One region of the Blautia sp. HA9023 genome, then DNA from elsewhere that is predicted to be linked to it. Evidence: riboswitches for the same ligand, from Rfam matches in the RefSeq annotation. Region 1 holds a riboswitch; the other holds the start of a gene.
What was found. Region 1 has a riboswitch for ZMP and ZTP ahead of AC04Q6_RS14195 (IMP cyclohydrolase). Riboswitches for the same ligand answer to the same signal wherever they lie in the genome.
Positions count from the first base shown of each region.

Region 2: linked by a shared signal. The riboswitch ahead of AC04Q6_RS12775 (formate--tetrahydrofolate ligase) and the one ahead of AC04Q6_RS14195 (IMP cyclohydrolase) in region 1 are both predicted to bind ZMP and ZTP.

Region 1 is NZ_JBWLUR010000009.1:88,315-104,208, reverse strand. It holds gene AC04Q6_RS14245 (B12-binding domain-containing radical SAM protein) at 1-394, opposite strand, end outside; gene AC04Q6_RS14240 (Crp/Fnr family transcriptional regulator) at 619-1,299, shown strand; gene trxA (thioredoxin) at 1,302-1,601, opposite strand; gene AC04Q6_RS14230 (NAD(P)/FAD-dependent oxidoreductase) at 1,700-2,608, opposite strand; gene AC04Q6_RS14225 (iron-containing alcohol dehydrogenase) at 2,922-4,106, shown strand; tRNA gene AC04Q6_RS14220 (tRNA-Phe) at 4,239-4,311, shown strand; gene AC04Q6_RS14215 (3D domain-containing protein) at 4,507-5,586, opposite strand; gene AC04Q6_RS14210 (lysozyme family protein) at 5,749-6,447, shown strand; tRNA gene AC04Q6_RS14205 (tRNA-Gly) at 6,571-6,643, shown strand; partial or broken gene AC04Q6_RS14200 (phosphoribosylaminoimidazolecarboxamide formyltransferase) at 6,811-7,996, opposite strand; gene AC04Q6_RS14195 (IMP cyclohydrolase) at 8,027-8,740, opposite strand; ZMP/ZTP riboswitch at 8,828-8,909, opposite strand; gene guaB (IMP dehydrogenase) at 8,967-10,421, opposite strand; gene AC04Q6_RS14185 (DUF6106 family protein) at 10,489-10,992, opposite strand; gene groL (chaperonin GroEL) at 11,110-12,729, opposite strand; gene groES (co-chaperone GroES) at 12,777-13,061, opposite strand; gene codY (GTP-sensing pleiotropic transcriptional regulator CodY) at 13,402-14,187, opposite strand; gene AC04Q6_RS14165 (topoisomerase DNA-binding C4 zinc finger domain-containing protein) at 14,335-14,529, opposite strand; gene topA (type I DNA topoisomerase) at 14,591-15,894, opposite strand, start outside.
Region 2 is NZ_JBWLUR010000008.1:594,938-610,831, reverse strand. It holds gene AC04Q6_RS12795 (PucR family transcriptional regulator) at 92-1,300, opposite strand; gene AC04Q6_RS12790 (MGMT family protein) at 1,307-1,615, opposite strand; gene AC04Q6_RS12785 (YolD-like family protein) at 1,638-2,048, opposite strand; gene AC04Q6_RS12780 (Y-family DNA polymerase) at 2,049-3,590, opposite strand; gene AC04Q6_RS12775 (formate--tetrahydrofolate ligase) at 3,749-5,434, opposite strand; ZMP/ZTP riboswitch at 5,508-5,589, opposite strand; gene AC04Q6_RS12770 (4Fe-4S binding protein) at 5,769-6,623, opposite strand; gene AC04Q6_RS12765 (CD1871A family CXXC motif-containing protein) at 6,631-6,783, opposite strand; gene AC04Q6_RS12760 (TlpA family protein disulfide reductase) at 6,811-7,959, opposite strand; gene AC04Q6_RS12755 (response regulator transcription factor) at 8,165-8,842, shown strand; gene AC04Q6_RS12750 (ATP-binding protein) at 8,839-10,011, shown strand; gene tnpB (IS200/IS605 family element RNA-guided endonuclease TnpB) at 10,397-11,494, opposite strand; gene tnpA (IS200/IS605 family transposase) at 11,494-11,916, opposite strand; gene AC04Q6_RS12735 (HD domain-containing protein) at 12,181-12,837, opposite strand; gene AC04Q6_RS12730 (PhoH family protein) at 12,906-14,276, opposite strand; gene AC04Q6_RS12725 (iron-containing alcohol dehydrogenase) at 14,421-15,569, opposite strand; gene AC04Q6_RS12720 (acetylornithine/succinylornithine family transaminase) at 15,588-15,894, opposite strand, start outside.

The DNA of each region.
Region 1 (15,894 bases):
GTTTTCTTTCTATATAATAGCCTGCCAGTTCATGGAAAGTTTCTTCTCCCTCTCCTACCATCACACCAAAAAACGCGGGATTCTTTTTCAGAAATTCCACCGCATCGTAAGATACTTCCGGACCGCCTGCCCAGAAATCCACATGTGGAAGGATTTTCTTAAGATCCGGTACCAGTTCTTTTACAAAGGAAATATTCCAGATATAACAGGAAAAACAGATCACATCCGGCTGTTCCAGATAAATGTCCTTTAAAATATCATCCTGGATCTGATTGATCGTATACTCTTTGATCACTACATTGGGGCTGTACTCTCCAGAACAGGATTTCAGGTTGTATACTGCAAGATTGGAATGGATATATTTTGCGTTGCACGCTGCAAGTAAAATTTTCAAAATTTGTATTCTCCTAACTTCCGCCGGATGATCTCCCTCTTTACCCGGCATTTTTCATTATTTCTCCGTTTGATTCTTTCGCCTTATGATTATAGCGTTCCCATCCCCGGATGTAAATAGAAAAACCGGATTCCTCTTTTGCAACAAAGATTCCGTTTCTGTTGTATTTCCATTCAAACAGCGTTAAAATGGATACTACATCTTTTATAAAGGAGTACCTTTTTATGGACCGAAACAGCTGCCTGAACTATTTTCAGGCTTTTCCCTTCTGGGAACATATGACCGAAGAAGACCAGGATTTTCTTCTTGATAATATCCGTGAACTTCATTACCCGGCAGGTGCTGCCATACAGTCAGAAGAACGCCAGTGTCTGGGAACTCTTTTTCTTCTGAAGGGCGTTCTCCGCGTGTACCTTCTGTCCTCTCAGGGAAAAGAAGCCACACTGTACCGTTTAAGGGACAGTGATATCTGCACCCTTTCCGCTTCCTGTATGCTTTCTGCCATCACATTTGATGTGCAGATCGATGCGGAAACAGACTGTGATCTTCTTCTGCTTCCGGCAGTTCCTTTTTCCCGGCTGATGAAAAACAATATCTATCTGGAAAATTTCATCTATAAACGGACAACCGAACATTTCTCGGATGTGATCGCCGGAATCGAACGGACATTTTTTATGACGTTACCTCAGAGGATCGCAGCCTTCCTGCTGGACGAAGCTGCAGATACCGGTTCTGATGAACTCACTCTCACCCAGGAGGCAATCGCCCGCTCCATCGGAAGTGCCAGGGAGGCAGTCAGCCGCAGCCTCAAAAAAATGAATAAAGACGGCTCTATCCAGATCTCACGGGGATCGATCCGCATTCTGGATAAAAGCCGTCTTTATGAAATGATGAATACTTTCTGATCTTACTGAAGTGCTGCTTCAAGCTCTGCTTTTGATGTCAGTCCCACAAAACGTGCAGTCTCTTTTCCACCTTTAAACACAAGCAGTGTAGGAATACTCATGATCTTATACTGCTGTGCAAGAGACGGCTCTTTATCTACGTCTACTTTCCCTACTTCGTATCCTGCTTCTGCCAGTTCTTCCACAACAGGAGCCTGACGTCTGCACGGTCCGCACCAGGTTGCCCAGAAATCTACCAGTACCGGTTTCTCTGCATTTAATACCTCTGTTTCAAAATTGTCTGTTGTAAAAACTTTTGCCATGATAAAATTCCTCCTTAAATTTATATGTTATAAAATCCGATCCTGTTTCTGATCGTTATCAGTTTCTGCCTTTCTTCTGAATTTATACTGTATGCACTCTATGCCTGCTCTTTCAAAAGTTTCCGCACATACTGACAGGCGGAAAGGCCTGCCTGCGCTCCATCATGTACCGCTTTTGCCACCTGAAGAAGGCCTCCGGTACAATCCCCTGCCGCATACAGTCCTGGAACCGTTGTTTCCATCTCCTCATTCACCCGGATATTTCCTTTTTCATTCAGTTCCGCACCAATCTGGCGGGCCATTTCTGAACTTCCGGCTGTGCCCAAGGCCACAAAAACACCTTCTGCGGGTGCAAATGACGTTTGCGGTTCGCCTGCTTCCTGTAAAGATACATCTCCTTTCAGGCGAAGTCCCTGAACACGCTCATCTCCCTCAATTGCCTGAATTTTCATGGTATTCACGTCAATCGCATTCTCCTTTGAAAATTCCGGTTTCTTTCCATCTGTAAAAATCGTCACATGAGAAGCTGTATGAGAAAGTTCCTCAGCTTCATGAAGGGCAAAATCGCTGTTTCCAAGAACCGCCACATCTTTTCCGCGGTAGAAAAAAGCATCGCATACTGCACAGTAGCTGACTCCTTTTCCTTCAAATTCCTTCACTCCCGGGATCTTCGCAGAAGCTCTTTTGCTTCCCGTTGCCAGGATCACACTGCGGGCTTCAAAATCGCCTTCCGTTGTTTTCACCTCAAAGGTATCAAAGCCTCCCATTCCCACGACCTGGGCATCCAGGATCCTGACACCAAGTGCCCTGACCTGTTCAAGTCCTCTTTCAAAAAGTTCTTTTCCGGAAAGAGGTCTCTCAAGTCCGTAATAATTCTCGATCTTCTCTGCTTTTTCCAGTGAACCGATTCCTGTATTGATGATCAGCGGGTCCATATTTCCTCTCGCTGCATAAAGAGCTGCGGAAATTCCTGCCGGGCCTGCTCCTACGATAATGATATTTTCCATTTCAGACACCTGCTTTCTTCTGCTTCTTTGAAATCTGTTTTATAATATACGCTCTGCATCGGTCTGTTTCTGTGATTAAGTCACTTTTGCTTTCTCACAGAACCTATTATACCACACCCTTCTGGAATTACACCCTTTTTATCATCTTTATCTTCCCTGTTTTTCCTGTTGCAAACGTTTTCCGAAATCTTGCACCCTGACTTCTTCTATGCTATTATTATAACAGTTTTGCTGATGCAGACCATTCAATTTTATTGTTTGTTTTTGAATATTTCAGATAGATCAGTTATGAAATAAGGGAGAGTTATTTATTATGAGAAGTTTTGAATATTTTACCCCCACACGGGTGGTTTTTGGAAAAGATACACATCTTAAAGTTGCCACACTTCTGAAAGAACAGCATTGTAAAAAAGTTCTGATCCACTACGGCGGACACAGTGCCGTTAAATCCGGTCTTATTGATGAAATCAGATCCGTACTTAACGAGGCAGGAATTGCCTATGTAACTCTTGGAGGCGTCGTTCCAAATCCACGGCTTTCCAAGGTCCGGGAGGGAATTGAGCTCTGCCGCAGAGAAAATGTGGATTTTCTTCTTGCTGTAGGAGGCGGAAGTGTTATTGATTCCTGTAAAGCCATCGGTTACGGCCTTGCAAATCCGGAAACCGATGTATGGAACTTTTTCCTCCGCACCGAAACTCCAAAAGCCTGTCTTCCAGTTGGTGTGATCCTTACCATCGCAGCTTCCGGAAGTGAAATGAGCAATTCCTGCGTCATCACAAATGAAGACGGCTGGCTGAAACGCAGTACTGCCCGAAATGACCTGTGCAGGCCACGTTTTGCCATTCTGAATCCACGGCTTACATACACCTTACCTCAGTACCAGACAGAAAGCGGCTGTGTGGATATCCTGATGCATACCATGGAACGGTATTTCGTAAATATCGAAACTATGGAAATTACAGACAGCATCAGCGAATCCCTTATGCAGACGGTAATCTACAATTCCCGTATCTTGCTGAAAGAGCCGGATAATTATACCGCCAGAGCAGAAATCATGTGGGCAGGAAGTCTCTCTCACAACGGTCTTACCGGCTGTGGAACCGGTGGCGGTGACTGGGCATGTCATCAGCTGGAACATGAACTTGGAGGGACCTACGATGTAGCTCACGGTGCCGGTCTGGCCGCATTGTGGGGAAGCTGGGCACGTTATGTCTATGACGCAAATCCGGAGCGTTTTGCCCAGTTTGCCACCAACGTATTCGAAATCCCATGCAGTATCGATTTCAACAAAACCGCCCTTGCCGGTATCGAGGCTATGGAAGATTATTTCCGTTCCATTCAAATGCCTACCAGCCTTCATGAGCTTGGTCTTGACCTTACAGAAAAAGATATCCACGATCTGGCATTTAAGTGCAGTTATGAAGATACCCGCACCATCGGCGTTTTCAAACAGTTAAATATGAAAGATATGGAAAAAATTTATCTGGCTGCACGATAAATGCGCCAAATATAATATTGCAGATGCTTTTTTGAAAATCGGATTTTTCAGAAAAACATCTGCTTTTTTTCATTTTTCCCTTGCATTCTCTACATAAATGTGTTAAAGTAATAAAGTACTCGAAAGAGACATGCCCAGATAGCTCAGTTGGTAGAGCAGAGGACTGAAAATCCTCGTGTCGCTGGTTCGATTCCGGCTCTGGGCATTATTTTTTTGCTCTGTTCACAGTTCCTGTTTCCTGTTGAACAGAGTTTTTCTTTTTATAAATAAAAAATACTGCATTCGACGTTTTCTGATAAAGCGGATATTTATATTCCGATTTATACGTAAAGTCTGATGCAGTATTTTTTGTTATACGTATTACATCACATATTGTAGTTGTAGATGATTTCCTGCATTTTTACTGAAGGAGATAAACTTCTGTATAAAATACGCCTTTCTCTTCTGCCTCTGAATGTGTGGCAACATAAACATCAATACAGTTGGTACGGATCGCGCCTCCGCAATCCTCCGCAACGTAAACCTGTCCATTGATCACTACCTTGGAACCATAAGGAATCTGGCTGGGATCTACTGCTATGGTATGATTGGTTGTTGCTGTTACGCCTGTAGATGTGATTCCGTTTGACCACGGACCACAGCAGATACTGCATGGACAGTAATGGGTAATACGGAAAGTTCCCAGAGATTTCAATGTTGCATCTGAGGAAACAGATACCGGTGTTCCAATCTGCACTCCATTGGCAGATGTTCCGGAACCACCTGTAGATGTCACGCCATCTACGGCATTTGCAAAAATACCCTCTCCGGAGCTCTTGGTAAGGGAGCCGGCTTTTGTTTTCTTTTCCTGTTCTGCTTTGGCCACCTCAGTCTCCTGGTATCCTTCCAGACAACTGGTAGGAATATATCCCGTCTGCTGTGCGCCACTGTCATCTGTGTAAACGATACGGCTCCAGATGTCATCTACTGTACCAGTCCTCTTCAGTTCATCATCCTGAAGAACTTCTCCTACTACTTCTCCGTCTTTTTTTCCCGGATAATCAAGAATATCGCTGTCTTTGGCTGCCGTGACTGTATCCGTAAATTTATTCACGGTTTCCGTATCACTGAGCACGCTATCCTGAACATAACCGATAATCTTGTCCTCTCCGTCTTTCTGAAATGTGACTTTACTCCATCCGTTGTCACATACGGCAACTCTCTCTAGTTTCGTTCCCAGAAGAACAGATCGAAGTTCTGTTCCGCTTTCTCCTGGATTGGACCGAATTGCAGTGTTCTTCGCAGTGACATAAAGAGTATCTGTCTTCGCCAGTGCATTTACTGTATTTCCTTCCCCATCATCAATCTGAAACTGTTGGGGTGATTTTTTCTCCTGTGTATATGTATTCAGTGTCGCTTCATATCCAAGTACCTCTGCAGATGCTGATACAGGGAACATCATGGAAGCACACAAAATAACTGCAAGAAGCCTTTTACGCATGAAATCTTGCCTCCTTTTTTCCGGCATTCTGCGGTTTGTCCCGACTATCATAGCATATCAGATCGTATTTTGCAATTTTGCAAGTCAGTCTTCAGAAAATTTTAACAAAAAGATCACATTTCTTAACTGGTCAAATCCCCATCTGACGGGTAAAATAAGCTTATGAATACAAAACGAAAGAATCATAAACTTACAAAAAAACAACGTCAGCGTCTCCGCATACGCCAGGTCCGCAGACAGAAAATCTTCCTGGGTTGCATCTTCCTGCTGATTCTCGGATGTATTTTTCTGCGCTTACCCAGATTTTCCGGAAAGCAGACAACTACGCACCAGATCAATGCATCCTGTGAAGCCTACCGGGATGAAGTTTCCACAGAAGCCGCCCAATATGGCATGTCTGACTATGTAGATCTGATCCTGGCAGTTATGATGCAGGAAAGCTCCGGTCAGGGAACCGATCCCATGCAGTCATCAGAAGGCGCTTATAACACGCAGTATCCTCAGCAGCCCAACGGAATCACAGATCCTTCCTACTCTATCTCCTGTGGAATTCAGGAGCTGAAATATGCCCTGGATAAATCCGGATGCACCGGACCTGCTGATCTGCCCCATATCCGCCTTGCCCTGCAGGCCTATAACTTTGGCACAGATTCCTATTTCTCTTATCTCGAAAAAAACGGAGAAACTTCCTGGACAACTGAAAGCGCCCAGGCATTCGCCCAGATGGCAAGTGGTGGCAGACAACGTGATGAAGATGATCCTCTTCACGATCCGGCAGGGCCATGGGATTACGGTGACCAGTATTATCCTGATCACGTACTTCGCTATTATCATACAAGCAGCGGATCTGAAACATCCTGATCTTGAAATGTCTTCTTTTTTTTAATTTTTCAAAAAAATCAAAAAAAAGATTTGACATACCATAAAAACTATGCTAATATATGTCTTGTCGATGAGGGAAACATCTCGTAAGATAAGACACATGCGATAGTGGCGTAGTTGGTAACGCGCGACCTTGCCAAGGTCGAGACCGCGGGTTCGAGCCCCGTCTATCGCTCTTCGGAACTCTGAATCATTCAGAGTTCTTTTTTTATGCCATAAAAAATACGATAGCTGAACCATGCAAAAAGATCCCGAATCGGAACTTCCTGAAAGGAATCCTGATCCGGGATCTTTTATATAAGGCAGACATTCTTATTCTGTCTTATTACATACTCATATATTTTAGTGATGGAAAAGTCTGATTCCTGTAAATGCCATTACCATTCCATACTTATTGCAAGTATCGATAACTGCATCATCGCGGACAGATCCGCCTGGCTCTGCAATATATTTCACGCCACTCTTATGTGCACGCTCAATATTATCACTGAACGGGAAGAATGCATCTGAACCAAGAGTCACATTCTGTAAGGCCATCCAGCCATGCACGCTTCTCTTCTCTTGTAAACACTTCCGGTTTCTCGGTAAATGTTTTCTCCCATGCACCATCTGCAAGAACATCCATATACTCCTCACCAATGTAAACATTGATGGCATTGTCTCTCTCTGCACGTGTGATGGTATCTTTAAACGGAAGATTCAGCACCTTCGGGCACTGACGGAGATACCAGTTATCTGCCTTCTGACCTGCAAGACGTGTGCAGTGAACTCGTGACTGCTGACCTGCACCAACGCCGATCGCCTGTCCATCTTTTACAAAGCATACGGAATTGGACTGTGTGTATTTCAGAACGATCAGAGAAACTTTCAGATCTCTTTTGGCTTCCTCTGTAAGCTCTTTATTTTCTGTTACAATATTGGAGATCAGTTCATCATTGATTGCAAGCTCCTGGCGTCCCTGCTCAAAAGTAACACCAAATACCTGCTTGTGCTCCAGTGGCTCCGGAACATAATTTTCATCGATCTGGATTACATTGTAGTTGCCTTTTTTCTTCTGTTTCAGGATTTCCAGTGCTTCCTCTGTATATCCCGGTGCGATCACACCATCCGAAACCTCTCTTTTGATCAACATTGCGGTATCCTTGTCGCAGACATCAGAAAGAGAAATGAAATCACCGAAAGATGACATACGGTCTGCACCTCTTGCTCTTGCATACGCACATGCAAGCGGGGAAAAATCCTTCCAGTCCATATCATCTACCCAGTAGATCTTGGCCAGTGTCTCATTCAGCGGAAGTCCGATGGAAGCACCTGCCGGAGATACATGTTTAAAAGAAGTTGCTGCCGGAAGTCCGGTTGCTTTCTTAAGGTCACGTACCAACTGCCAGCCGTTAAACGCATCCAGGAAGTTAATATAGCCCGGTCTTCCGGAAAGTACCTGGATCGGAAGGTCACTTCCGTCTGCCATATAAATCTTGGATGGTTTCTGATTCGGGTTGCATCCGTATTTTAACTGTAATTCTTTCATGGAAAAATCCTCCGTTCTCTGCGATATTGATTATTTATTCTTGTTTACAATTCTGGATTCATATTTACCTGTTTCAATGTCAATGAAACGGACAAACAGGGAAACTTTATTGTCCTGATTCAGGCTCTCCCAGAGAAGGTTTGTAAAATCATCAATATCATCCGGAATCTCTACCGGCTTCGGCTCTCCCTCAAAACTTGGAAGCGGGTTTCCGTCACATTTATAAGTATGAATGAAGCGACCCTGTCCTGCTGCCGCATTCTCATAAGCGAATGTATAACGGAGGCAGGAATCTGGATTTCCATTGTTACTCTTTAAGATAGACATTGCATAGCTGAATTTTCCGTTCTCCACATGAAGAACACCGGAAATACGAGGTGTATAATTCGGTGCATCCGGCTCAAATTCTCTGCTTCGGAGAGACTGCTCAAAAGTAAGCTGTCTGTCCATGCCCTCATAGATGGTATCTGTCTGATCACCGTTTGTTACGATCGTCTTGTTTCCAAGGACACGTACCGGTGCATAAATAATCAGGCTCGGGTCTGTAAGTTTGGACGGGTCAAATGCCTGTGTGCGGATTCCCTCACCATCCTCAACAAAAATACGGTTTCTGCTGTTCTCACTTCTTCCCATGATAAAATATGCGGTAACAGCGTGCTTTCCGTCAGCGGAACGTCCGATCACAATTCCTCTTCCTGGGTAGGAATTCTCTTTCAGTTCTTTTTCAAGTGAAAATGTAGTCATTTTTCACAGTCCTCCTTGTCTAATGTAAGGCCCGGGGATCATTCCAGGTATTAACAGGTAACAAAAAACCGCCTGGACACCCCTTTATCAGGCTGCCCAGGCGGTCGGCTTCTCATTTCACTGCACTCCCTGTAGGTAATCCTACTTTCCGCCAGTCATGCAGCTTCTGTTGTTATACTACAATACTTCTTCTGAATTTTCAAGTCCCTATTTTCTGAAATATTCTTTACTCGTCTACGCTGTAGTTTGGAGCCTCTTTTGTGATATGGATGTCATGTGGATGTGACTCCTTGAGAGATGCAGCGGAGATCTTAATGAATCTGCCTGTTGTTTTCAGCTTCTCAATGTTCTCTGCTCCGCAGTAACCCATACCGGATCTTAAACCGCCAATTAACTGGAATACGGTATCCTCAACGTGTCCTTTGTATGCAACACGTCCTTCAACACCTTCCGGAACAAGCTTCTTGGCGTTCTCCTGGAAGTAACGATCCTTGCTGCCGTTCTCCATAGCTGCAATAGATCCCATTCCACGGTATACTTTATATTTTCTTCCCTGATAGAGCTCGAATGTTCCCGGGCTCTCATCGCATCCAGCAAACATGCTGCCCATCATGCAGACATTGGCGCCTGCCGCGATAGCCTTGGTGATGTCTCCGGAATACTTGATTCCACCATCTGCGATGATCGGGATTCCGTAGCTGTTGGCTACTTCATAGCAATCCATAACAGCAGTAACCTGCGGTACACCGATACCTGCAACAACACGTGTGGTACAGATAGATCCAGGTCCGATACCAACTTTAACTGCATCTACACCAGCTTCGATCAGTGCCTTGGTAGCTGCTCCTGTTGCAACGTTACCTGCGATAACCTGAAGTTCCGGATATGCAGCCTTGATCTCGCGGACTGCTTTTAAGATATTCTCAGAATGACCATGTGCGGAATCAATTACGATTACATCCACATTCGCTTTCACAAGTGCATCTACACGTGCAAGTACATTGGCTGTGATACCAACTGCCGCACCACAGAGAAGACGTCCCTGTGCATCCTTGGCTGCAAGCGGATATTTGATCTGTTTCTCGATATCCTTGATGGTAATGAGTCCTTTTAAATTAAAGTCGTCATCTACAATGGGTAATTTCTCCTTACGGGATTTCGCAAGGATCTTCTTGGCATCCTCAAGTGTGATTCCTTCCTTGGCTGTGATCAGTCCTTCAGAAGTCATGCACTCCTTGATCTTTCTGCTGAAATCTGTCTCAAATTTAAGATCACGGTTTGTGATAATACCTACAAGCTTTCTGCCTTCTGTGATCGGAACACCGGAAATACGGTATTTCGCCATCAGATCATTGGCATCTTTCAGTGTATGCTCCGGTGAAAGATAAAATGGATCTGTAATAACACCGTTCTCAGAACGTTTAACCTTATCAACCTCTTCTGCCTGTGCTTCGATGGACATATTCTTGTGGATGATACCGATACCACCCTGTCTGGCCATGGCAATTGCCATTCTGTGCTCTGTAACTGTGTCCATTCCCGCACTCATCATGGGGATATTCAGCTTTACTTTCTTGGTTAAATACGTTGAAACATCTACCTGATTCGGAATCACTTTAGAATAAGCCGGAACCAGAAGGACGTCATCAAACGTAATGCCTTCACCAATAATAGTACCCATTGCATTTCCTCCCTTGTGTAAGATATTTTAAATTTGTGAACTAGTGTAACAAAAAACAAGATTCATGTCAATCCAAAAAAACTTTACTTGGTGCAGAATTTTTCATGGTGTTTGCAAGTGCGTCATCCAGTTCCAGAATCACTTTGCAGGTTTCTCCACTGTCTCTTATGATCATTGCATAGCGTTTATGATCCTCAATTCCTGATGAAAAATCATACTCTTTCATCTTCTGATTGCCATTATAATAGTCCATTCTGTGGGACTTTAATGGTGCCACAAGGTCTGCCTCCGCAAGCTGGAGCGATTTCACTCTTTTCCTTTTTGATTTTGACATGATCATATCAATGTCCAGTTCTCCGTTAACAAACAGATACTCGTACTCCAGATCTGTCTTCGGTATTACAAAATAACATGCAATACCAAGTGCAATAGCCGGTACCAGCAAAAGTACATTCAGCACAAGGCCTCCCAGAACCATGATCACCGTCAGCGCTATCAGACCGTATTTCACAACCAGATCTTTCGCTGTCTGCTTCTTTTTTACCAGAAGCTCTGAATATAAGTCACTCATTTGTTTCTTCCTTTCGTAATTTACTGACTTTTTGATTATAACACAAAAAGAGAGCCGCGTCTATGACGCAGGCCCTCTCATTTTGTGAATTAATTATTTCACCTGCTCAGCTGATAATTACATCATTCCCATTCCCGGGTTTGCAGCCGGAGCCGGAGTATCTTCTTTGATTGTGGAAACTACAGCCTCTGTTGTAAGGAGTGTAGATGCAACACTTGTAGCATTCTGAAGAGCACTTCTTGTAACCTTAGCCGGATCAAGGATTCCGTTCTCAACCATGTTTACGTATTTCTCATTGAGAGCATCGAAGCCTGTACCGATCTCAGACTCTCTTACTTTGTTGATAATAACAGCGCCTTCCAGTCCTGCGTTTGCAGCGATGTGGAACAGCGGAGCCTCAAGAGCTTTCAGGATCACATAAGCACCTGTCTTCTCATCTCCTTCAAGAGTTGTTGCAAGTTTTGCAACCTCTTTGGAAGCATGGATGTAAGCAGATCCGCCACCTGCGATGATACCTTCCTCAACAGCTGCTCTTGTTGCTGCAAGAGCATCCTCAAGACGAAGTTTTGCTTCTTTCATCTCTGTCTCAGTAGCAGCACCTACACGGATAACAGCTACGCCGCCAGCCAGTTTTGCAAGTCTCTCCTGAAGTTTCTCTTTATCGAACTCGGATTTTGTCTCCTCGATCTGAGCACGGATCTGTGCAACACGTTTTGCAATGGCATCTTTGTCACCGAGACCATCAACGATAACTGTGTTCTCTTTTGCAACTTTAACAGATTTTGCACGTCCAAGCTGCTCCATCTTAGCTTCTTTCAGGTCAAGACCAAGCTCATCGGAGATCACCTGTCCGCCTGTCAGGATCGCGATATCCTGAAGCATCTCTTTTCTTCTGTCACCATAGCCAGGAGCTTTTACAGCTACTACCTGGAAGGTTCCTCTCAGTTTGTTGACGATCAGAGTTGTAAGGGCCTCACCCTCAACATCCTCAGCGATGATGAGAAGTTTCGCACCGGCCTGAACAACCTGCTCAAGAAGTGGAAGGATCTCCTGGATATTGCTGATCTTCTTGTCTGTGATCAGGATGTACGGATCATCAAGAGTTGCCTCCATTTTCTCCATATCTGTGGACATGTATGCGGAAATATATCCACGGTCAAACTGCATACCTTCTACAAGGTCAAGCTCTGTATGCATGGTCTTGGACTCCTCAACAGTGATAACACCGTCTTTGGAAACTTTCTCCATAGCATCAGCAACAAGCTGTCCAACCTGCTCATCACTTGCAGAGATTGCTGCTACGTTAGCGATCTGCTCTTTGCCGTTGATTGCCTGGCTCATGTTCTTGATTGCTTCTACTGCAACATCTGTTGCTTTTTTCATACCTTTTCTGAGGATGATCGGGTTGGCACCTGCTGCCAGGTTCTTCATTCCCTCATGAACCATTGCCTGAGCAAGTACAGTCGCTGTTGTAGTACCATCACCTGCTACATCGTTTGTCTTGGATGCAACTTCCTTGATGATCTGAGCACCCATGTTCTCGAATCCGTCCTCAAGCTCGATCTCTTTTGCGATGGAAACACCATCGTTTGTGATAAGCGGAGCACCGAAAGATTTGTCAAGTACTACGTTTCTTCCTTTCGGTCCAAGTGTTACTCTTACTGTATCTGCAAGTTTATTTACACCAGCTTCAAGTGCTGCTCTTGCTTCTGCGCCATATTTAATTTCTTTTGCCATGATAAAATGACCTCCTATTTATATTGATATACGATAAGATGTTTATATTATTTAATAACTGCCAGGATATCTTCCTGTTTTACAATGATGTAATCCGTACCATCCATCTTAACTTCTGTTCCTGCATATTTGGAGTAAATAACAGTGTTTCCGACTTCTACTTCCATCTTTACTTCTTTGCCATTTACAACTCCGCCAGGACCAACTGCGATAACTTCTGCCTGCTGTGGTTTCTCCTGTGCCTGTCCCGGAAGTACGATTCCGGATGCTGTTGTCTCTTCTGCCTCAACCTGTTTTAATACTACTCTGTCGCCTAAAGGTACTAACTTCATGATCTATGTTCCTCCTTATCAGTTCCATTTTCGTTTGCTAGCACTCACTTTCTACGAGTGCTAATCACTATGGCTATATTAGTGAATTTCACGTTTTTTCGCAACTCTTTTAAGATATACTATTTCTAGTTTATTCTCTTTATATCTCTTTTATACTCTTGTTTTCTCTTATTTTCTTAATTTCATTATTTATTTTGATTTTTTCTAAAAAGATACACTTTCCTTTTATGCGATCCTGCAAAAGAATTTCAGTAAAAAAGAGACTGCCCACAATAACGGGTAGTCTCTTTCGTCACGTTCTTTATCTTATATTATCAGTCGGCAGATAATGCAGATCGCATTATGCCTTTTTGTTTCTCTGTGCCTTGATCTCCTCAAGCTCGTCGAAGATTACTTCATTAAGAACCTTAATGTAAGTTCCCTTCATACCGGAAGAACGGGACTCGATCACACCTGCACTCTCAAATTTACGCAGTGCATTTACGATCACAGATCTGGTGATACCTACGCGGTCAGCAATCTTGCTGGCAACAAGGATGCCTTCGTCTCCATCCAGTTCATCAAAGATATGGATGATCGCCTCAAGCTCTGAGAAGGACAGGGTACTGAACGCAGATTTCACGATCTGCTGCTTTCTGTCTTCCTCCGCATTCTCATCATGAACCGCACGCATCATTTCCAGACCTACAACAGTTGTACCGTACTCACTGACAATAATATCTTCAATATCATACGGATGATCGTTACGATACATAAATAATGTTCCCAGTCTCTCACCTGCAATATCGATAGGGTTTACGATTCCCTGATAATTCCCTGGTACATGCTCAAAGCCAAGTGTCTGGAGATTGACATTCTCCTTGGTAGAAAGAACGCCAAGAAATCTCTCGTTCAATAACGGATCAATATGTCCGCCGATCTTATCATCGATCAGCTCTGTGATCTCATCTACGCCCGGACAGATACTGACTCCCAGAACCTTACCTTTCTTACTGAGTACCAGGATGTTGGAACTTAAGGTTTCCATGAGCACCTGGCAAATGTCGTTAAACACTACCTTGCTTGAGCTGCTGTTATGCAGAAGCTTATTGATTTTTCTAGTTTTATCTAGCAACTGAACGCTCATTTTTTCCTCCTTTCACTTTCGTACCTTGAAAGAAATCGTTTTTCTAGTCTAATATTACACGTTATTCTGGAAATTTACAAGACATTTTTATATTTTTTTTATTTTTAACGGGATTTTCTGAAAATTGGTAGAAAAGCATTTATTCCATCAATCTTCATCTTTTGGTTTCTGTTCCACATATCCGCAGGTTTCCTGGCTGCAAACCAGCTTATTTCCCTTTTCGAGCATATAATTGCCACATTTCGGACATTTCTTTGCGGATGGTTTCTGCCAGGACATAAAATCACATTCCGGATTATTCTCACATCCGTAATATTTTCTGCCCTTTTTCGTTTTTTTCATGACAATTTCACCGCCACATTTCGGACATGCAACACCAATCTTTTCATAATATGGTTTCGTATTACGGCAGTCCGGGAATCCCGGGCAATGCAAGAAATCTTCCGTGTGGACCATACTTAATTACCATGTTACGGCCACAGTTGTCGCAGACTACATCTGTAACCTCATCCTGGATATCAACTTTCTCCAGTTCTTTCTCCGCCTCATCCACATCATGTTTCAGATCCGGATAGAAATTACGTACAACAGTCTTCCACTGCACAGTGCCTGCCTCCACGCAGTCCAGAAGTCCCTCCATGGTAGCTGTAAAGTTTACATCCACAATACTCGGGAATGCCTGTTTCATAATATTATTAACAACTTCACCAAGCTCTGTAACGTAAAGATTTTTCTGTTCCTTTGATACGTAGCGTCGGCTGATGATCGTTGTGATCGTCGGCGCATAGGTACTCGGGCGTCCAATTCCCAGTTCTTCCATGGTTTTTACAAGTGATGCCTCTGTATAATGTGCCGGTGGCTGTGTAAAATGCTGTTCCGGTTTCAGTTCTTTCAGTTTCAGCTCCATGCCTTTTTCCAGGCTCTGACTTAAAATATTGCCTTTTTTGTCATCGCCCTCTTCTGTATACACAGACATAAAACCATCAAACGCAACCTTGGATGCCGCAACCGTAAATACATACTCGCCGGCTCCGATCTTGACAGATGTAGTCTCATAACGTGCCGGTGCCATTCTGCTGGCCGCAAAGCGTCTCCAGATCAGCTGATACAGACGAAACTGATCTCTGGTGAGAGATTCTTTCACAAGAACCGGTGTCCTTGTAATGTCTGTAGGGCGGATTGCCTCATGGGCATCCTGGATCTTCTGTCCGTTTTTGACTGTCTTTTCTGTCTGAGAAACATAATTCTGTCCGTACTGTTCAGAAATGTAGGTTCTTGCTGCTGCATCTGCTTCCTCGGAAATTCGGGTGGAATCTGTACGCAGATAAGAGATCAGACCTACTGTGCCGCTTCCCTTGACATCAACACCCTCATATAACTGCTGTGCCAGACGCATGGTTTTCTGTGTGGAAAAATTCAGAGTCTTGGCCGCTTCCTGCTGCAGTGTACTGGTTGTAAACGGGAGCGGAGCATTTTTGATCCTCTCGCCTTTTTTTACTTCTGTGATTTCATATTTACAGTTTTCCAGATTTTTCAGGATTTCATCCATTTCCTGGCGGTTTTTGATTGGAAGTTTTTTATCAGTTCCATAGAACTTGGCCGTTAACGGCTTCTTTTCACCTTTTACCTGAAATTCACCTTCCAGGCTCCAGTACTCTTCCGGAATGAATGCGTTGATCTCATCTTCTCGGTCACAGATGATACGCA
Region 2 (15,894 bases), on a different contig from region 1:
GTTTTTTGATTTAGGTAGATTATAGCATTTTCCGGTACGAAATCAATAGGCCTGGTGTTGTATGTCTTTTGTGCACAGTGCACAATTTCTATTATCTGCGATACCGATATCGCCTGATCATAAACGCCATCTTCAGCTCCAGGCAGGTATCCAGGTTTTCAAGATCGCATCCCAGGATCTCCCGGATCTTTTTCAACCTGTAATTTAAGGTATTCCTGTGAAGAAACATCTCTTCTGCCGTCTTTTTGGCATTGCAGCTGCAGTTCAGATAATTTTCCAGTGTTTCACTTAAGTTTCCATCGTTCAGTTCATCTGCCTGCAGCAGCTTTCCGATTTTTTCTTCCATATAAGTATCCAGGATTCTGGAATCGTCCACATGGGAAAGTAATGTATAGATTCCCTGATCCCTGTAAAAAAATATCTGCCCCTTCAATCCGGAAACTTCTGCTGCCCGAAGTGCTGAGGAAGCTTCGTTCCGGCTGTCTTTTACCTCATCCAGATACGCCCTACTGTTTCCGGCTCCGATCCGAAGCTCTATTCCATATTCCCGCTGTGTTCGGTCCACGATCCTGGCGAAAATTTCTTTTATATTGCTATCCTCCGCTTCTCTGTCCGGAAGCAGTGCAAGGATGGAGCCTGCCTGTGGAAGGATAAGGATATCCTGTTTTATGTAACTGGAAAACTCAGTACAGATCATACGTTTCACATTCCGTCCGGTTGTCAGGGAATCCTCGTTCTCCCATCCGCTTTCTATGTTTCCGGACGCAAACGCAAATTCCGCTACAAAAAAACTTCCCTCCAGATCAATATTCAGATATCTGGCCTGTGCCATCACACGCTCCCGGCTTAAATGTTCTGCATCCAGAATAGAGGAAAACAGCTGCTCTGCGGCATTTCGGTCATTTTCTTCCAGAACAAGCCTGCGGCAGATGATCTGAGACAGATCGATCAGAGGATATTTCTCCGGAAGCTCAAAAAGAGGCAACGCTTTCTCTTCACAGTACTGCATCAGTTCCTCTGATATCTGGCCTTCATTAATTCCAAGAGCCGTAATTCCATGCCCATACATCTGCCGGATCATCTCCATCAGCTTCCGACTGTCATCCGTAACACTGGGATTGGTCAGAACTACAAATTCGTCTCCGTGGATGTAGTTTTCGATCTTATATTCACTTTTTACACATTGCAGACAGTCTGCAAAATAAATCCATCGAACAGATTGCTCCAAACCGTTTTTTCCTGCTTTCAGCTTCAGAACCTCTGTAAGCTCCGGAATCTGCATCATATCTTTACAATTCATAAAGTTCTATTCCTCCCACTGGTACCTTTTCATATCCACGCATCCATTTGCTTTAAATTCCACACCTTCGTCTTCCAGAAGTTCCCTCTGTTCTCTCCATCCTGGTGCAGTACGGCCTGCATGATTCACAACTCTGTGGCAGGGATATTTCCCATAAAATTCTGCCATGCTTAAAACTTTTCCTACAAGCCTCGAATTTTTATCCCAGCCGATGAGACGTGCAATCTGCCCGTAGGAAGCCACTTTTCCTGCCGGTATTTCTTCCACCACGGATAGTATTTCGTAGATCAGATCCTCATCCAGTATTTTTCCCATTGTTGTTCCTCCGAAGCATTTTTTATTTTATATCCACAATTCTTCCCAGGTCAATCTTCGTTCCATCTGTCAGAAAGATTTTCTGGCTGCAGTCGTCAATCTTTTTTATCTGCCCGGTGACGGTTACATAGGAGCCTCCCTCTTTCCGGTCATCCGGCTGGAAATAGATGATGGTGACGGACTCTGTTCTCTCCCTGTCGGCTATCAGCTGCCGGAGTTTTTCATCCAGTTCCTGCTTTTTGTCTTCGGAAAGCTGTACCCAGTTATCGGTGAGTCTGGCTGTTTCCCGGATTGCGTCTTCATAGCCGGTAAGGGCTGCAAAGGGGGAAAACTGTGCAGCTCGGTCATAGAGGGGCATCTGTGGGTGTGTTTTTGAAACATGGTGAGGCAGGTTTATGATGTCCTGGTATTTGCCTTTTGGTTTCTTTTCCATTTATGCTCTGTGACCTCCGATCTGGTTGTTCCGCTCTATGGTTGTGGAACCTTCCTGTAAGCTGCTGCCTTTCAGTATGGCATTTTTTCCGAATTTCTTTTTTACGGAAAGCATAGCTTCTTGGAGCTTTCGCTCTTTTTCCTGTTTTTCTTTTTCTGCTTTCTGTTCTGCCTCTGACACTTCTGATTTAAGGTAATCCGTGAACAGATTCATCTGCTGATATACGGGCTCTGCCGCTGCCAGTTTTTCATCTGTGAGCTGATTGGCTGTGATATAGACACGCCGGATCAGAAGTGTTTTATCCGTGATACGCTCATACAGGTCAAGGACTGCCTTCATGATCGTTGATGTGGATGAGGTTGGATTGTCCAAATTTACAGTTCCGTGACCATGTTTGGGAATTTTTCTTCCATAACGGTCTGTTTTTATTTCGCCCTGATATTTTTTCCTGCCGGAGGAAGATTTCAGATTGTCAATATCGTAGCCTATGGTAAGGACTATCTGACTGGTTACCAGCCTTTTTTCCACAAGCTGAAGAACCAGCATGTCTGTCATTTCACGTACGATCAGTTTCGCCTGTTCAAAATCACTGGGACAGTGCAGTACCTGACCGGAACCGATGCTGTTTGTTTCCGGTTTGTAGGCTTTGATCAGATCCATGGTCACCGGTTCGTATCCCCATGCATGATCAATCAGAAGTTCCGCGTTGATGCCGAATATTTTATAAAGAAGATCTTCATTATAGTAATCACGCACACCGCCCAAAGAGCATCTGGCAATGTCTCCCATCGTGTAAAGTCCTACTTCTTCCAGCTTCTTCCTGATTCCTGTGCCTACCCGCCAGAAATCTGTCAGCGGCCTGTGATCCCATAAAAGTTCCCGGTAGGACTGCTCCGTCAGTTCTGCGATACGCACACCATTTTCGTCTGGTGTTACATGTTTGGCCCCGATGTCCATGGCAATCTTACACAGATAAAGATTGGTTCCGATTCCGGCAGTTGCCGTGATCCCGGTCTCTTTCATTACATCGGAGATCATTTTTGCAGCAAGCTCTCTGGCTGTCATCTGATACATTCCAAGATAATGGGTGACGTCCATAAACACCTCATCTATAGAATAGACATGCATGTCCTCCGGTGCCAGATAACGGAGGTAAACGTTATAGATCCGGGTGCTGTAGTCCATGTACAACGCCATTCTCGGCGGTGCTGTCACATAGGAAACGGCCAGTTCCGGATGCGCTTTCAGTTCATCCGAAGACCAGGATTCTCCGGTAAAACATCTTCTTGGTGCTTTTGTGACACGTGCCTGATTGACTTCTTTTACACGCTGGACCACTTCAAAAAGTCTCGCTCTTCCTGGTATTCCATAGGCCTTCAAAGAAGGGGAAACTGCCAGGCAGATGGTTTTTTCGGTTCGTTCCCTGTCTGCCACAACAAGATTGGTGGTAAGTGGATTTAAGTTCCGCTCCTGACATTCCACGGAAGCGTAGAATGATTTCAGATCGATGGCTATATAGATATGATCTTCTTTTTTATCCATGGATACACCTCCGGAGTGTTTTCTTTTCTTATTATACCAGAAAATTTGTTCGATTATAGGTTTTTTTCTCTTTTTTACGCAAAAAACCTCCTCCGGTTTTGCTGCCGGAGGAGGTCTCTATCTGAATTCCCCTCAAAAAATTTTTATACTTTATAATATCAGAACAGTCCTGTGATCTTACCGCTCTCATCTACGTCAATCTTGGTTGCAGCCGGCACTTTTGGAAGACCTGGCATGGTCATGATCTCGCCGGTGAGTGCTACGATGAAGCCTGCGCCTGCGGAGATCTTAAGATTTCTTACGGTTACCTCAAAGTCTGTCGGAGCACCAAGTTTTGTCTGGTCGTCTGTTAAGCTGTACTGTGTCTTGGCTACACAGATCGGGCAGTTGCCAAATCCGAGAGCTTCCAGCTGTTTTGCCTGCTTCTGAGCATTCGCTGTAAGAACCACTCTCTTTCCGCCATAAACCTTCTGTACGATCTGGTTCAGTTTATCCTCAATGGAGCCTTCCAGCTCATAAGCATATGTGAAATCATTCGGCTCTTCAACCAGACGGAGAACTTCCTCAGCAAGCTTGATTCCGCCTTCGCCGCCTTTTGCCCATACCTCGGAAAGTGCTACGTTTACGCCAAGCTCTTTACATTTTGCTTCTACAAAATCAAGCTCTGCCTTGGTATCGGTCGGGAATGCGTTGATAGCTACCACACATGGGAGTTTGTATACATTTTTGATATTGCTTACATGTTTCAGAAGGTTCGGGATACCTTTTTCAAGAGCCTCAAGGTTCTCATTGTTAAGATCTGCTTTTGCAACGCCACCGTTGTATTTCAGGGCACGTACGGTTGCTACGATAACAACGGCACTTGGTGTAAGACCTGCCATACGGCACTTGATATCCAGGAATTTCTCTGCTCCAAGGTCAGCACCGAATCCAGCCTCTGTGATGGCATAATCAGCAAGCTTCATAGCCATCTTTGTAGCGGTTACGGAGTTACATCCGTGAGCGATATTTGCGAATGGTCCGCCATGAACGATTGCCGGAACATGCTCCAGTGTCTGAACAAGGTTTGGTTTCAGGGCATCCTTCAGAAGTGCTGTCATAGCACCCTCTGCGTGGAGATCTCCTGCTGTTACCGGTTTCTGCTCAGCAACCTTGCCGTAAGTATATCCGATGATGATTCTGGAAAGTCTCTCCTTCAGATCTTTGATATCACTTGCCAGACAGAGAACTGCCATGATCTCCGATGCTACGGTGATGTCGTAACCGTCCTCACGCGGCATACCGTTTGTTCTTCCGCCAAGCCCGTCTACTACATTACGAAGCTGACGGTCGTTCATATCCACGCAGCGTCTCCAGGTGATCTTTCTCGGGTCGATGTTCAGCTCATTACCCTGGAAGATATGGTTGTCGATCATTGCTGCAAGAAGGTTGTTTGCCGCACCGATCGCATGGAAATCACCGGTAAAATGAAGGTTGATATCCTCCATCGGAACTACCTGTGCATAGCCGCCGCCTGCCGCACCACCTTTGACACCGAATACCGGTCCAAGGGATGGCTCACGAAGAGCTACCATAACATTTTTTCCAAGTCTCTGCATTCCATCTGCAAGACCTACCGTTGTAGTTGTTTTTCCTTCCCCGGCCGGTGTCGGGTTGATAGCTGTCACAAGAATCAGTTTGCCGTCTTTTTTGTCTGTTTCTTTCAGGAGATTATAGTCGATCTTTGCTTTGTATTTACCATACTGCTCCAGATATTTGTCATCAATACCTGCTTTCTCTGCAATCTTGGTAATTGGCTCCATTGTGCACTCCTGTGCAATCTCGATGTCACTTTTAAATCCCATAATGTTCTCCTTTCTCCGCTGCAACCGTCTGCATCTTTTATCCCATAAAAAAGAGCAGTATCTGAATTTTTTCAAATACTGCCCAGACGGTCGACTCATCGAATCTCCGGCTCCCTCGTGGTTATCCCACAACTCCGTCAGTCACCGAAGACTTTATTAATTTGATGATTGAATATTAACATATTTATTAGTACTTGTCAAGAAATTATCAAATTATTTTTTTCACTTTTAAAGTGAACTGAGTCTAATTTTCTGAATCATTTCAGTTTTCCGTACTATTCATCAGATACTGAATGTTATAAGGAAAATTCTGTTTTTCGTCAATTAACGTAAATCAGGTCTGATTTTTGCCTGCAAACCCACACCGGATCGCCTGTGTCGGACATATCTTTTTACATCTTCCACATCGGATGCATTCTGTACTGTTTGGATTTTCCGTCGGATCGACCTCCATCTGGCAGATATTTCTGCATTTTCCGCAGTGAACACATTTTTCTTTATCTACTCTGTAACGAAAAACGGAAACTTTATTAAATACCGAATAAAAAGCTCCCAACGGGCAGATATACTTACAGAATGGCCGGTATATCATAATTGATAAGATAATGGTGATCACCAGGATTGTATTTTTCCACATGTACAGCCAGCCTACTGCACTTCGCATGGATTTGTTCAGCAGCACCAGAGGGATACCTCCCTCCAGCGTTCCTGCCGGGCAGATCAGCTTGCAGAAATACGGTGCTCCCTGCCCCATGATATCTACTACAAACATGGGAAGTATGATCACAAATACAAGAAAGATCACATATTTCAGTTTTCGCAGAAGCTTATCCCCACGAAATGTCCGGATCTTCTTTGGAAAAGGAATCTTGTTCAACAGATCCTGGATCAGTCCAAAGGGGCAGAGAAATCCGCACACCAGTCTTCCAAGCAACGCTCCCATAAAGATCAGAAATCCAGCTACATAATATGCCATCTTGAAGTTCCAGCTTCCGATCACAGCCTGAAGGGAACCAATGGGACAGGCCCCTCTTGCCCCGGGGCAGGAATAACAGTTCAGCCCCGGAACACAGACATTTTTCAGTTTTCCGGTATAGATCTTTCCAGTTATAAACCCTGATATGTGACTGTTTGTAAGGGCCGCCCACAATGCCTGGATCCCATGCCGCGGCCATTCATTTATTTTCATCTTCTTATTATCCAATGCCAATACACTCCATACAGATGTTGATCGCTTTTGTAAAAACTACAGATGCCTCACCTCTGCAGATTCCCAATATCATCAGTAAAATCCCCAAAAACGCCAGAGCTGGTCCGATCCACCTGGATTCTGTTATTTTCCGAATCATTTTTTCACTCTCCGTAATGATCATCTTCTACTTTGAAACGTTTTTAAGCTCTTTTTCCACGATTTCCTTCCATTCGTCCAGTGTATGGCTTCCTGTATAGGTATCGCCTACAATGTTTCCATCTTTGTCAACAAAAAATGTTTCAGGAAATGCGGAAATCCCCTGCAGACGGCCGTTCATCATAGTAGTATCCGGTATCAGGAACGGATACTCTGCTTTTGTTTTTTCCTGAAGAATGCCTGCTTTTTTTACTGCCTCCTCGTCCTGATTTCCCTTTTCATCTGTAGTATCAAGCACCACGCCTGCTACTCCGACGCCTTTATCTTTCATTTCTTTATAGAGCTCCTGAAGTTCCGGAATTTCTTTTACACATGGTGAGCACCAGGTTGTAAAAATATTTACCAGCGTCAGGTCATAGTCACTGAATACTTTTTCTGTATATGTTTTTCCATCTATTCCTGTTGTTTCAAATTTTCCTACAGATTTTACATCCTCCGGGTTGCTGCTGGTATCCTGTGGCTGGTCAAACACGGAAATATTCTGATACGGTGTCATTTCCGTAATATCGGTTTTGATCTTTTCCAGCTCCTTTGTCAGCTTTTCATCTGCATCTTTGTTGGTGCTCAGATAATATTTGTATTTCCCGTCACTGCTGCTTCCAAGCTCTTTATGCTCTGTACAGCCAGTGATCTCATCCAGCTTTTTCTGTGAAGCTTCGTCATAAACGCCAATTGTACCAATTCTGTCCAGACCTGCCACCCAGTCGTCATATCCTGTTCCCATCTTCTGTATTTCGGCGTTTTTCTGTTCCTCTGTCATTTTGCTCCAGCTTACATAGGCATATGTCACTGCATTGGTCTGATTCTCAAAATCTTCCGTAGTAAGCATTGCAATGCTCTGGTCCTTGATCTGCTTTAACAGCTCCTTCGAAAGTGAAAGCTTCAGTCCCAGAAACGGATATTCATAAGAATCCTGTGCCTTGCAGGTTACGTCGGAAGGCTTAAATGTACCTGCTACCAGATCTGATGAAACTGCCTCTCCATCCACCGCCATTGCCTCTCCGATCTCTGCTGTTTCCGTGCTTTCTGCCGCTGTTACCGTCACACTTCCTAATGCAGATATTCCTAATACCGCTGCTGCCATAAGTGCTGTTATTTTCTGTGTTCTGAATTTCATTGTTTATATTCTCCCTTCTGATATCACCGGCCCATATCCGGAACCAGCATATATTTTACATGTAAATCTTGCTCTCTGTAGCCTTACTATATCATCCCCTGTATAAAATCTCTGTTAAGAAACAAAAAAATTTACAGGAATTTTATGCTATACATGATATTATAGATAACAAGGCAAAATCAACTGTTTTTTAGGAGGATTTATTATGCATATATTGATAATCGAAGATGAAAAGCAGCTCTGCCAGTCTATTGCGGAGGGACTTCGTATGGATGGCTATGAAGCGGACACATGTTTTGACGGGGATGAAGGACTGGAATTATGTCTGGTGGAAAATTATGATCTCATCCTTCTTGATCTGAATCTTCCAGGCGTTGATGGTCTGGAAATCCTGCGCCAGTTTCGGGAATCCGATACTTCCACTCCCGTTTTGATCCTCTCTGCCAGAGGACAGATCCAGGACAAGGTTGAAGGGCTTGATCTCGGTGCCAATGACTATCTCACAAAGCCTTTTCATTTTGAAGAGCTGGAGGCACGGATCCGAAGTCTGACACGAAGGAAATTTATCCAGCAGGATGTATGTCTGCAATGCGGACGTATCAGCTTTGATACCCGTACAAGAAAGGCCAGCATCGATGGTCTTCCTCTTTCTCTGACCCGAAAGGAAAGTTCTCTTCTGGAATATTTCCTTCTTCATCAGAACCGTATCATAAGCCCGGAAGAAATGATCGAGCATATCTGGGACGGAAGCGTCAACAGTCTCAGCAATTCCATTCGTGTCCACATTTCTTCTCTTCGAAAAAAGCTGCGCACAGCTCTCGGCTTTGATCCGATACAGAATAAGATTGGTCAGGGTTACATTTTAACGGAGGATATACAATGAAAATGAAAAAAATAACAGGAAAGCTATCTCTTCAATGGCGTCTGACACTGATCACCGCACTGCTTATGACAGTCACCTGCATTCTGATGTATTTTTTTATCAGCCAGTCTGCAGTTGCCGGAATGGAGGATCTGGGAGATTACATGATACGGATCGATAACACAGATTCTGCTCCCATCACCTTTAATATGAATCCCTCCGTCTTATTTCCGGAGCTTTCCGATCAGCTGCAGTTAACCAAAAAACTTTTTCTCACCAAAGGACTCATGGTAACAGGGATCATCATCCTTCTCAGCAGCATCTGCACTTATTTTATCAGCCGTCAGGCATTACTTCCCCTGCGCAGACTCAGCCAGGAGGTAAACAAAATAGAGGTCCAGAACCTTTCAGAGGCTCTGGAAGTTCCTGCTACCAATGACGAGATTTCCCGCCTGACAATTTCATTTAACAAAATGCTCGCACGCCTGGATGAGGCTTTTACTGCCCAGAAGCAATTTTCTGCCAATGCAGCCCATGAGCTGAGGACTCCTCTTGCCGTTATCCAGACAAATCTGGATGTTTTTGCCCGCAGGGAAGCACCTGCTTTAAAAGATTATCAGGAGATTTTTGCCATGCTCCAGGAACAGACCGGGCGACTTTCCCATCTGGCTGAAATCCTCCTGGATATGACCGGTGTACAGACTGTTGAACGTTCCGAAAGGATCTCTCTGGCAGCACTGACGGATGAGGTTTTCTGCGACCTGGCTTCTGTAGCGGAACAGAAGGATGTTGAACTGATCCAGCAGGAGGGGGACTGCATTATTACCGGAAGCTATCTGCTGCTGTATCGCGCTGTGTACAATCTTGTGGAAAATGCGATCAAATACAATCACTCCGGTGGAAAAGTAACCGTAAATATCCATCCTTCCGAAGAAATAACAGATACATCCACCTCTGTCAATTACGTCTTTCTTGAAGTCTCCGACACCGGAATCGGCATTCCTCCTGAATATCAGGAAAAAATCTTCACCCCGTTCTTCCGTGTGGACAAATCAAGAAGCCGTGCTATGGGAGGTGCCGGCCTGGGACTTGCACTTGTCAGTGAAATTGTCAGACAGCATAACGGACAGGTAAAAGTACTGGAAAGCAGCAAAAAAGGCAGCGTGATCGCAATCATGCTGCCAGTCTGAACATGTTTGTATTACATTTACTTTATATGCTCATGAACGCAATCGCTTTGCGATCTGCGTTCAAATCCGAGTATATTTTCTCAACAATACTGTCTGTATCCATTTCGCAGGTAATAGCCTGTTCCCTGAGAACTGAAGAAAAATCTTTTTCTCTCCACCATCTGCGCATATCTTTTTCACCAAATTCTCTGTTTCTTGTATTATGTCGTCTCACGGTTTCTTCAAACGACAGATCAAATTGACACTCCCCACAGCTAAAGCAGGGGGATTCTTGCTTCTCCCACTACTGCATTGGCAAACACCTTACGGTACTGCAATGTCTTACACAGTGTCCACAAGCTATATTTATACTGTTCCCGTATGCCCTACGGTACAGTTTTTATCTTTATGCAGACTGCATCTGCAGTCCTTTTTTCAGAATATTGATACTTGCATTCGTATCCCGGTCATGAACCGCATGGCATTTGGGACACTCCCAGATACGAATGCCCAGATTTTTTATCCGTGGATTTCTGTTGCCACAACAGCTGCAGGTCTGACTGCTCGGATACATCGTTGGTACTCTGTGAATTTCATTTCCATACCAGCCAGCTTTATATTCCAGCATTTCAAAAAATTTTGCCCAGGAAACACTCGCTATCGATTTTGACAGTTTATGATTCCGGATCATCCCCTTAACATTCAGATCTTCAATACAGATGGTTTGGTTTTCACGCACCAGCATCGTTGACTGTTTCTGCAGGAAATCATTCCGCTGATTGGTTACTTTCTCATACACTCTTGCCACCCTGATCCGCTGCTTCTCGCGGTTATGGGAATCTTTTTGTTTTCGGGAAAGCCTGCGCTGTTCTCTTATGAGTTTTCGCATTGAGCGTTCCAGATATCTGGGATTTGATACCGTATTTCCATTACTGTCGGAGTAGAACGCTTTGATTCCGACATCAATCCCTATCGTTCCGCCAGCATTTGAGCGTGGTTCCGGTTCAAAATCAACATTTAAAACCGCAAAATATTTTCCAGCCGGTGTGTGCTCAATGATCACGTGATTAATCTTTTCCACTTCCATCGACTGCCGTATTTTAACAAATCCAAGTTTCGGAAGTTTGATATATCTTCCCACAATACGAATATTATCTTTTTGATTTACCGTTCTGTATGACTGGAACCGGTTATGTTTACTTTTGAAGGTTGGATAGGAAGCCCGTTTCTGAAAGAAATTCACAAATCCCCGGTCGAGATCCCGCAAAGACTGCTGTAATGCAATGGAATCTGCTGCTTTCAGAAAGGCAAACTCCTCTTGCTTTTTCAATTCAGTCAGCATGGCGGAAGTCTGGGAATAGCCGATCTTTTCCCCATTTTCATAGCCTTCCTTACGCATGGCAAGTCCCCGGTTGTAGATGAACCGGCAGCATCCCAGGGTCTGATGGATGAAGTTTTTCTGTTCTCTGTTCGGGTAGATCCTGAATTTAATTCCTTTTTGCATTATCCCATCTTATCCTTTTGTCTCTGCGATGTTTTCTGGTTTTCAATATACTGTTCTACTGTTTCCAGCGGAGCACCGCCCACCGTCGATACAAAATAGCTGTTTGTCCAGAGAGTCGGCATTTTCGTTTTAAGATAGGGAAATTCCTGTCTTAAAATTCTGGACGTATAGCCTTTAAATGACTTTACAGCTTTGTGGATGCCAAACTGAGGATCTACTTCCAAAAGCATATGAACATGGTCTGGCATGATCTCCATTTCCAGAATGTCTACAGAAAGATTTGCAGCATACTCTGTGAGCAGCTCCTTCAGCCGGACGTCCACACCATTAATTAATACTTTTCGTCTATACTTTGGACACCATACTACATGGTATTTACAGGAATAGACGACATTGTTGTTTGATTTATATGTTGTGTTCATATTTGTATTATACTATAGTTTATTAGTTGATACAATTACTATTTTGTCCATCTTCAATTACTTGCATAAATTCGATGGACGCGTCTTATATCCCCATAGCTGAAGCAAAGGGTTTTACGACGCATTGGATAATATAATTTTCACACCATAAAAATTCCCCTGAACGCGGATAATTTTCCGTATCCAGGGGATTCTTCTTTCTTCTCTATAATTGCCAGCTCATTACCATCATATTGGTCCGGATTTTCCCGAAAGCTACTCTGTTCAAAGTACTTTTCGTCCGTTTACAGTCAGCTTGAAGGTTGTTCCCAAAATTTCTGCTGATTTTCTGCAGAACATCATCCGATCAAGAAAAATCTCAAAATAGTCATACATGGAACAGATATTTTCATCGATCTGAAGGTTCAGTGCGATCACAGATTTTTCTTCATCAATCTTAAGCTTCGAATCTGTCACAGCATAATTCACACGATCGTGAATATCAAACGCAGATCTTTCCTTCTGGCGTACACGGCTTCTTCTGACATCAGTTTTGTCCGCAATGATAAGTGCTGCTGATATAACATCTTCCGGGCTTCCTGTTGATTCATCGTGATTTCCGATTGCAGCTATGACAGTTACTCTGTCCTCAAGAGACATGTTGGTATCCTTCAGCAGATCATTTGCAAGAAGGGCACCGTATTCCGCATGATGGTTTCTGTTAATCGCATTTCCGATATCATGCATATATCCGGCGATTTTTGCAAGCTCGATCTCATGCTCCGGATAGCCTAGTCTTTTCAGGATCTTCCCGGCCTGATGTGCTACCTGAACACAATGTGCCTGTGAATGATCTGTAAATCCAAGCTGTCCCAGGTTTGAATTTCCCTTTTTCAGATATGCATTGATTTCCTTATTATTCGCTACATCCTTATACTTCAAGTTTTTTTACTCTCCCTACGTGTTTCGTGCAGATATTCCCACTCTGCTTATGCTTCTTAGCCATATAGTCAGAGTCTCTTTATTGCGTCCATTGCCAGCGATGATCTCTCGCATTCTTCAGCTGACAATGTGATCTGCCAGCAAAGAGGACTATCCACCATATGTTTCGCCGCATAGCTTAAACCATTTGTCCTTTCATCCAGAAAGGGCCTGTCGATCTGCTGCGGATCTCCCAGCAGTATGATCTTCGTTCCCTGGCCTGCTCTTGTGATAATGCCCTTTACCTGATTTGGTGTCATATTCTGAGCTTCATCAATGATCAGATATGTCTTCGCAATAGACCTTCCTCTGATGAAATTCAATGCTTCCGTCTGAATGATTCCACGTTCAAAAATCTCCGCTATCTTATCACTCAGCTCGTCTTCATCTTCATATCTCTTCTTTTCATCCGAATCAAGGATCTGTTCCAGATTATCGATCACCGGTCTCATCAAAGGTGCTATTTTTTCCTTTTCATCGCCCGGCAGAAATCCTATATCATCGTCAAACTGTGCGTTGGGTCTGCATACGATCACACGGCGATATTCCTGTGCCGGATTGTTATATACCTTTTCCATTCCAACAGCAAGCGAATAAAATGTTTTCGCGGTTCCCGCCATTCCTTTGATGATAACAAGGGGAGCTTCTTTTGCATCTGTCATAAGGGCTTCCTGCATAAAATATTGTCCGACATTTCTCGGTGATATTCCATAGGGCTTGCTTTTTTTGTAAACAAGCTGGACTATCTTTCCTGAGGATACTCTTCCAAGAAGTGTCTTTTTTGTAGACTGATCCGGCTTCAGTATCACAAATTCATTCTCATGAAATTCCGGTATGGTATGATTTCCTTCCTCGTCACTCTGATAAACCTCTTCAAGAGAAATTCCTTTTTTCTTGAACTCCTTGACCTTATCTTCCGGAATGTATACTTCTGTACGACCGGTATACTGTGCATCATCATCTGAGATCTGCTCACGCTCAAAATCCTCTGCCTGAATTCCCATGATCTGTGCCTTCAGACGAAGTACGATATCCTTTGTCACCAGAATAACCTGCTCATCTGTTTCCGCAAGACCTCTGCATACCTTCAGGATCCTGTTATCCGGTTTGTCATCCGGAAGATCCGGCGGCAGCTCTACGTGTACAAAATTTTTTTCAATACGAAGAATACCACCGCCGGAAAGTGCTACTCCCTGTAACAGATCACCCTTCTGCCTGTACCATTCCAGCTTTCGGACTGCGGCTCTTGCATTGATTCCTTTTTCGCCCTCTGCCTTTTTAAGTCCATCCAGTTCTTCCAGCACCACCAGCGGAAGTACCAGATTATTGTCCTCAAAACACTCCAATGCATATGGAGCCTGGATCAGTACATTCGTATCTATCACATAGGTTTTTATCATATATGCATGCGCTCCTTTTCTGACTTCTGTCCCTTTTTCAGAAAATATGGTCAGCATGCTTATTTTTTCGGTACTATCTCATTATTATGATTTTTGTATAAAATTATCGTAAAATCTTCTATTCCATGATGAAGCGGAACCTTCCTACAGTGCCTCTTTATACAGTGCCAGGATATCCTCCCGAACGGTTTTCTGAGGATTTATCGCAATGTTTCCGCTTTTCATGGCATCCTCTGTCATCTGCGCAAAATACTCATCCGTAACCCCTGCATCCGATAATTTCGCAGGGATCCCAACCTGTGTATTCAGCTCACGGACTGCCTGCTCCAGCATTCCTTTTGAAAACTCAGACTCACATTTCTCTTCCGTGGAAATATAATTATAGATCTTCTGATATTTTCCGAAGGCTGCCTCTTCGTTATATTTCACGATATACGGAAACAGGATTCCGTTTGCAACACCGTGAGGCACATTGAAAAAAGCACTGACCGGATGGCTCATGGCATGGATATTTCCAAGTCTTGCCCAGGAAAAAGCAATCCCGGCAAACAGAGAGCCTGCCAGCATATCGGAGGCTGCTTCCAGATTGCTGCGGTCTGCCACGTAGGTGCGGATGCTCCGCCCGATCAGCTCCATTGCTTTTTCGCTCATTGCCTCGGAAAATGGAGATGCGTCCAGAGAAACGTAAGATTCCTCTGCATGGATCAGTGCATCGATCCCGCAGGCAGCTGCCACGGAAGCCGGTGCGGAGGTGAGAAGCAACGGATCCAGAAGTGCATAAGCCGGGATCAGCTTATAGGAAAATACTGTAAGCTTGTAATTTCGTTCGTGATCGGTAATAACAGAAAAAGCCGTAACCTCTGAACCGGTTCCGGCAGTTGTAGGAATGGCGATCAGCGGGATGATCTCCCCCGGAACCTTGTCTGCACCTTCATATTCTGTGATGCTGCCGCCGTATTTCGCCACAACGCCTACGGCTTTTGCCACATCCATCGGGGAACCGCCGCCAAGAGCAACAATAAAATCCGCTCCGCTTGCCTGGAACGCTTCTGCTGCACGTTCCACAGTCTCCACCGATGGATTTCCTTCTGTATCACAAAAGGTGCTGACTGCAATGCCTGCCTGTGTAAGGATTTCTTCACACTGCCCCACTACGCCAAGTCTGTTCAGTGTGGGGCCGGAAATGATAAAGCCATGTTTTCCGCCAAGCTTCCCGGCTGCCCCGGGAAGCTCCTTTAATACACCTTCACCAAAAAGAATATTCTGCGGTACGGAAAATGTAAATCTTTTCATGCTGTTCGTCTCCTCCGCTTATTCTGAAAGTGCTTTTACTGTCTCTTCAATGATGGCAGCCGCCTGATCACAGTCTTCCTCTGTAATGATCAGCGGCGGTACCATACGGATGGTATGTGCTCCGATGGCCGTGATCAGGAGATGTCTGTCCAGACAGCCATGCTTTACATCCACACCGGAAATAGTATCATCAAACTCCACGCCTACCAGAAGACCCTGACCACGAACCTCTTTTATATGAGGGATCTTTGCAAGCTTTTCCATAAAATAGGTGCCCATTTTTGCCGCATTGCCAGCCAGATCTCTGTCAAGAAGTACACCAACC